3 regions of the Faecalibacterium sp. AF28-13AC genome follow, and region 1 is predicted to be linked to each of the others. Evidence: riboswitches for the same ligand, from Rfam matches in the RefSeq annotation. Region 1 holds a riboswitch; each other region holds the start of a gene.
The links. Region 1 has a riboswitch for thiamine pyrophosphate ahead of thiW (energy coupling factor transporter S component ThiW). Riboswitches for the same ligand answer to the same signal wherever they lie in the genome.
Positions count from the first base shown of each region.

Region 1 (2,259 bases):
TGCCGCGCAGCTTGCTCCACTTGGCGCTGAGGGCCTGGTTGAGGGCGTCCGCCAGCTCGGTGGTGTGGGCGGGCAGGGAGGAATAGCGGATGCCCTGCTCGCTGATGCGGGCAAAAGCGGGCTGCAGGGCGGTCATCAGCTCGGTCTTGAGCTGGCCGTCCAGCGCGTCGCGGGTGTAGGCGTTTTCCACATTTCCGCAGACGTTGGTGTAAAACAGGATGGGGTTGACGATGCGGTAGCTGTACTCGCCAAAGCAGCGGATGGCGATGTCGAGGTCGATGCCGGCGCGCTGGTCCACCACCCGGAAGGGCACCGGGTTGGGGGTGCCGTACTTGTTGCCCACCAGCTCCTTGGTGTTGATGTAGTAGATGCGCTGGTCGGCGGCGGCCTGCCCGCCAAAGCCGAACCGCTTGCCCATCTCGGCAAAGACGCCGTCGATGTCCTTCAGCCCGCCGCTGAGCAGGGAGGGCTGGGTGCCGGTGCTGTAGGTGTACTCGCCCGGCTCGGCGCACAGCTCCACCACTTTGCCCTGCTCTACGATCAGGGCGCACTGGCCCTCCGCCACGGCCACGACGGAGCCGTCGGAGATGATGTTCTCATTGCCGTGCTTGTTGGCAGAGCGACGGTCGGTGCGCTTCTGCCCCTTGACGGCCAGCACTTCGGCCGGGAGGGCATCGCAATAGAAAAACTCTTTCCACTGGTCGGCCATCACGCCGGAGGCCGCGTTCATTGCAGCTTTTACAAGACCCATATTCCAAATCTCCTTTGAAGTGGTTTCGGTTGCGGAATTACCCTTAGTATAGCACAGAAGCACTGCAAAAGGAAACTGCCTCTTGCAATTTTGGCACGATGGGTGTAGAATACTCCCGACAACAAAATACAGGGGAGCTCGTCATGCGGGCTGAGAGGAAGTGCTCAAACTTCGACCCTTTTACCTGATGCGGATAATGCCGCCGTAGGAAGTCATCACGATGCGTTTTCACAGGGGCTTCCGCAGAGGGAGCTCCTGTTTTTGTTTTCTGCCGCAGCCGCCTTGTGGGCGGCTCCGGGCCGAGGGGGAGCGCCCTGGGCCTTGAATCGACGCGATGGGAAGCCGTGTTCCGGCGTGAGAGGAGACCAGAAAGTCTCGACCGCTTTGCAATAGGAGGAATCCTCATGAAAGCACTCTCTACGAAAAAGCTGGCTCTGGCCGGGATGCTCTGCGCCCTGGCCGTTGTGGGCAGCGTGTTCAGCTTCCCCATTTTTGGCAGCAAATGCGCCCCGGTGCAGCACATGGTCAACATCCTGTGCGCTGTGCTGCTGGGCCCCTACTACGGCATCGGCGTGGCCTTCGTGGCCTCGCTGCTGCGCAACCTGCTGGGCCTGGGCAGTCTGATGGCCTTCCCCGGCAGCATGTTCGGTGCCCTGCTGTGCGGCATCGTCTACCACAAGACCGAAAAGCTGCTGCCCACTCTGGTGGGTGAGGTGTTCGGCACCTCCATCCTGGGCGGGCTGTGCGCCTACCCGGTGGCCATCCTGCTGATGGGCAAGAGCGCGGGCGATATCGCATTCTATGCCTACATCGTGCCCTTCCTCGTCTCGACCGCAGGCGGTGCGGTCATTGCAGGTGTGCTGCTGGCCGCGCTGCAGCGCTCCGGCGCTTTGCGCTCCATGCAGACCAGCCTGAGCTGAGGAGGGCACCGTGACAGCGTTTGGAGCTCTTTTCGACCGGGTGCGGGAAACCTCGCCCCTCGTCCACTGCATCTCGAATCTCGTCAGCGCCAACGACTGCGCTAACATCGTGCTGGCGGCCGGGGCGTCGCCCATCATGGCGGATGACCCGGAGGAGGTGGAGGAGATCACGGCGCTGAGCCGGGCCCTCTGCCTGAGTCTGGGCACCCCGAACCCCCGCAAGGCCGAGGCCATGGTCAAAGCGGGCCGCACCGCCGCCCGGCTGGGCCTGCCGGTGGTCTTTGACCCGGTGGGCGTGGGCGCATCGCAGTTCCGCCAGAGCATCGCGGCCGAGGTGCTGCGGGAAGTGCCCGTCACCGTGCTGCGGTGCAACGCCTCGGAGCTGCAGGCGCTGAGCGGGCTTGCGCAGGTCTCACGCGGGGTGGATGCCGGCAAGACCCTGCCGCCGGAGGCCCTGCGGCCGCTGGCCGAGCAGTTTGCCGCGCAGCACCACTGCGTCGCGGCAGTGACCGGGGCCGAGGACATCGTGACGGACGGGAAGACGACCCACATCCTCCGCAACGGCACCCCGCTGCTGCGGCGTGTGAC
Region 1 covers NZ_QUFG01000011.1:39,429-41,687, reverse strand. The annotation lists gene DWY95_RS13950 (SPFH domain-containing protein) at 1-751, opposite strand, end outside; TPP riboswitch at 872-979, shown strand; gene thiW (energy coupling factor transporter S component ThiW) at 1,156-1,671, shown strand; gene thiM (hydroxyethylthiazole kinase) at 1,682-2,259, shown strand, end outside.

Region 2 (2,259 bases), on a different contig from region 1:
CCCATGAGTATTTTTCGTATCAATGCGGGCTGTTTCAAAGTGGTGGAAATTTTCTCCATCAAATAGGACATCAACGGCATTTCCTATATGATGTCCGCCCTTGACAACAATCGCCTTACAACCCATGGCATATATTTTTCTTGCGGCAGCCTCCATATCTGAAACTGTGGAAATCTGCATATCCGCTATTTTCTCTGCCTCTGGAATATTTGGAGTAAGCACATCGGCCAGTGGAATTACAGTGTCTATCAAGGTGGAAACCGCCGCAGGATTCATCAATGGGCAGCCATTTTTGGCATACATAACCGGGTCGATTACAATATTTTGTGGCTTATATTGTAATAGTTTCATTGCCACTGCTTTCATACATTCTGGCGTAGAAAGCATACCAATCTTTACTGCGTTCACTTCAATATCTTCAAACACGGCATCAATCTGTTTTGCAATCATATCCGGGGTAATATCTTGGATGTCGATAACGCGGCTGGTGTTCTCTGCAACAACAGAAACAATAACACTCATTCCAAATACGCCGTGAGCAGAAAAAGTTTTCAAATCAGCCTGAATACCTGCACCTCCGCTGCAATCTGATCCGGCAATGGACAATACTTTTTTCATTTTGCATTTTCCTCCATTCTCTCGTTCCGATAGGCCATCTTCCAAAAAGCAAGCTCTAACAAACTTGCTTTTTCAAAAATATCAGCCAGATACTTTTTATTTGCTACTGATAACCCGGCACATTTATGCTCTGCAAAAGCAGACCATTCTTTGCAGCTTTCTGCATATTGTTCATCCGCATAATCTTTGATAAAGTCCCAATATCTTGACTGTCTGCTTGTAGGAACAGCCGCCAATTTTCGGAATATATAGCTGTAACTTAGCATACAGGGAAGAACCGCCATTAAAATTTCTTCATTCTTTCCATGTGACGCAATCTCAAACATGAAATCAATGTAATTTTGATTTTCAGGCAGAGGAGCGATCAGTTCAATATCATTATCCGTCATGCAAAATTGCTTTAGATAATCCAGGCGCACTTCTGATTCCGTATCATTTACAAAATTCAGCATGGAATAGTAAAGCTGAATTTCTCTTAATGTATCAGCATGAAAAATTGCCTTGCCGTATATACGGGCATAGTTTTTCAGATAGATACTATCCTGAATCATATATCTTTTGAATTTTTCAAGAGGTAGCTTTCCAGTTTGCACTTCCTGCACAAATGGGGTAGCTGCACATTCTTCCCAAATGGGAATGTTGTGGGTTAAGATGTCTTTCATAAATGCCATGTTTGATCCTCCTAAGATAAAAAAATAGAGCCTCTAAAACAATTAGAAGCTCTTTCAGACGCAATACGAGCGTAAGAAATTGCTTCCCTACGCCGGTATTAGCCGACAGGTCCAGAGGTCAGGTCTTACCTTTTTCAACTTGTTCAGTTCCCTCGCAAACACATATCATATCTTATTCAATTAAAAAAGGACATTCCCAAAACAGAGAATGTCCAAAAAATACGAATCTGTATTCTTTAGCTCCCTGCGTTGGTATTAGCCAACAGGTTCAAAGGGTCAGGTTTTAACCTTCTCAACTACAAGGTAGTCCCCCTGCTTGAATATCATTATAGTTAGAAAGTCCCCAAAAGTCAAGTCTACGCATTTAGGACGGTAAAAGTCCACGGAAATCAAAGGTTTTTCCGCATGGTCGGCTAGATAAAGTTATCCTGTTCCCCTCAAAACGAGGTTCTAAATGCGGGAAAACGGACAAAAAAGGAGAGACAGATGTGGAGGATTTGACACCTTTTCGCCGACGTTTTTTATCACTGGGTTACAGTAAGGGGCTAATGTATCCTAAAATAATAGCTTTGTTTTATCCCTCAATAGAATTTGTGGCATCTAATTTTTCATAAATATTTTGGATATGATTATGGTGCGGTATATAAAGAGAGAAAAACGCACCGAATACAGAGCCGATAGGCATACTGTATCCGGTGCGTTGTAAATTTTTAACCTTTCAGATAGTAATGCACATAGGCATTATAATCTCGATGCCGGGTGACTAACCGCAGCCAGATATAAAAGTGGGCAGTTTCCGAATACAAATTGAATTCGGTGGGCTCGCTGGTGGGCTGGGCGTACCCTCGGCAGAACCGTGTCAGGGTATCCAAATTCAGAAACTCCGGCAGTTGGAACAGCGCATTCTGGAAAGCATCAATTTCACGGGCAACTTCCAGAACAGGCGTATCCTTTTGGCACTGATGCCAGG
Region 2 covers NZ_QUFG01000002.1:270,363-272,621, forward strand. The annotation lists gene thiD (bifunctional hydroxymethylpyrimidine kinase/phosphomethylpyrimidine kinase) at 1-618, opposite strand, end outside; gene DWY95_RS03825 (TenA family protein) at 615-1,289, opposite strand; TPP riboswitch at 1,356-1,453, opposite strand; TPP riboswitch at 1,514-1,613, opposite strand; gene DWY95_RS03830 (hypothetical protein) at 2,000-2,259, opposite strand, start outside.
Region 2: linked by a shared signal. The riboswitch ahead of DWY95_RS03825 (TenA family protein) and the one ahead of thiW (energy coupling factor transporter S component ThiW) in region 1 are both predicted to bind thiamine pyrophosphate.

Region 3 (2,259 bases), on a different contig from region 1:
CCTCAAAGCAAAAGGCAGGATACCACCGTCATAGTGATACCCTGCCTTTGCTCGTTTAACGCTCTGTGTAGTCCTTCCGCAGAATTTCCGATAAACAAAAAACGTACCCGAACCCTTTCTCGTAAAGAATCGGGTTCGAGTACGAACTGTATGGTGGAGAATACCGGGATCGAACCGGTGACCTCTTGCATGCCATGCAAGCGCTCTCCCAGCTGAGCTAATCCCCCACATGTTTGGTTTCGTGTCTTGCGACGTGAGTTATTATACCAGCAGGAAGGGACGCTGTCAACACTTTTTTCGAATTTCCTGCGAAGTTTTTGCAGAGAAAAGCGCCCCGGCGGGCGGTGGACCTGCCGGGGCGCGATGGTGCGTGAAAAATCAGGCCTTGGTGTACTGGCGGTCGAAGATCTGCGGGGCCACCTTGATGAGCAGCACAGCGGCCACCACGGTGAGCAGGGTCTCCGGCAGCATGTAGCTGGCATTGTAGACCAGGCTGTAGGTCCAGGCACTCAGGCCCTCGTTCAGGTTGCCCCAGACGAGCACACCGGAGAGGAAGCTGCACAGGAAGCGCAGCACACCGGCCATAAAGGTGCCGAAAGCCACGCCGACCATCCGGTTTTTGAAGGGGCGGGCAAACAGCTCAGCCGTGCCCAGCGCCATGAAGGCGATGAGGTAGTCCAGCAGGACTTCGCCCAGGAAGTACAGGAAGGTGGGCGTCGGGGGTGCCCAGAAGCCCAGCAGCATTTGCAGGCAGCCGTTGACCAGGCCGGTGAACAGGCCCCACTTGACGCCATGGCGGAAGGACACCAGCACAAAGGGCAGCATGCTCAGCAGGGTGACGCTGCCGCCGTTGGGCATGGTGAAGATCTTGATGTTCGACAGCACGGTGCCGATGGCGATCATCAGGGCGCACTCCACCAGAATGCGGGTCTTGGAATAGGAATTCGACATTTTGGATTCGCTCCTCTAAAAATATAGTACACAAAAACAAAATACGCCTGCGATCAGCAGGCGTAGAGGCTTCGTTTGTGAAAGATGGGAACATTCCGCAAACTACCTACGCCGGCATTACCCGGATCAGGTTCAAGGGTACTCCGCAGTGCGCGGATCTCAGCCTTTCGGCGCCCCTGTTTTCATGTCCGTCTCCCAGTATAGTCGTCCGACGCCAAAAGTCAAGCCCCGGCGGGCATATTGCGCCCCTCTGCCTCATATTTTTTACCAAGGAGTCTTGCGGAGGAGGGGACAGGGCATGAAAGTGGAACCGGAACAGCGGGCTGCACTGCTGGGGGAGTACATCGCAAAAAACAGCGCAACAGTGCGGACCGCAGCGCGGGCGTTCGGGTGCAGCAAATCCACCGTGCACAAGGATGTTTCGTCCCGGCTGCGGCGGGTGGACCCCGACTTATTCCAGCGGGTGCAGGCAGTGCTGGCCCGGAACAAGGCCGAGCGGCATCTGCGGGGCGGAGCGGCCACCCGCCGGAAATACGGCAAAAAATAAGAGCGGCGGCGCATCCTTATATATAGGTTGTATAAGGGTGTGCCGCTTTTGCTGCTATTTGCTGCGGAATTGTTCCAGCGCGGCCTTTTCGAGCCGGCTGACCTGCGCCTGGCTGATGCCGATCTCCCGCGCCACCTCCATCTGCGTTTCGCCCTTGAGGTAGCGCAGCTCCATGATCCGCTTTTCGCGCGGGGTCAGGGACGCGACGGTCTCCCGGAACTGCAGGCCGCTGATCCAGCTGTCCTCGCCGTCGGGGTCACGCACCTGGTCGATGACATACATGGCGTCGCCGCCGTCGGTATAGAGCGGCTCCTCAAGGCTGAGCGGTTCCACCACCGACTCCAGCGCCGCCGTCACCTCCCGGCGGGACAGGCCCGCCTGCTGCGCGATCTCGTTCACCGTAGGCTCCCGGCCCAGCTGCTTTTCCAGCCTCTCCCGCGCCTGCATGGCTTTGTAGGCCGTATCCCGCAGCGACCGGCTGACCCGCAGGGCGTTGTTGTCCCGCAGAAAGCGGCGGATCTCGCCGATGATCATCGGGACGCCGTAGGTGGAGAACCGCACGTTCTGGGCCGGGTCAAAGTTGTCAATGGCCTTGATCAGCCCGATGCAGCCTACCTGAAACAGGTCGTCGAGATTCTCGCCTCGCTGGGCGAACCGCTGTACCACGCTGAGTACCAGCCGCAGGTTGCCCTCGATCATCTGCTGGCGGGCGGCGGCGTCGCCCGCATGGGCCCGCGTCAGTAGCTCCCGCTTCTGTGCTT
Region 3 covers NZ_QUFG01000013.1:8,098-10,356, forward strand. The annotation lists tRNA gene DWY95_RS14665 (tRNA-Ala) at 152-227, opposite strand; gene thiT (energy-coupled thiamine transporter ThiT) at 379-951, opposite strand; TPP riboswitch at 1,038-1,139, opposite strand; gene DWY95_RS14675 (sporulation transcriptional regulator SpoIIID) at 1,250-1,498, shown strand; gene sigG (RNA polymerase sporulation sigma factor SigG) at 1,553-2,259, opposite strand, start outside.
Region 3: linked by a shared signal. The riboswitch ahead of thiT (energy-coupled thiamine transporter ThiT) and the one ahead of thiW (energy coupling factor transporter S component ThiW) in region 1 are both predicted to bind thiamine pyrophosphate.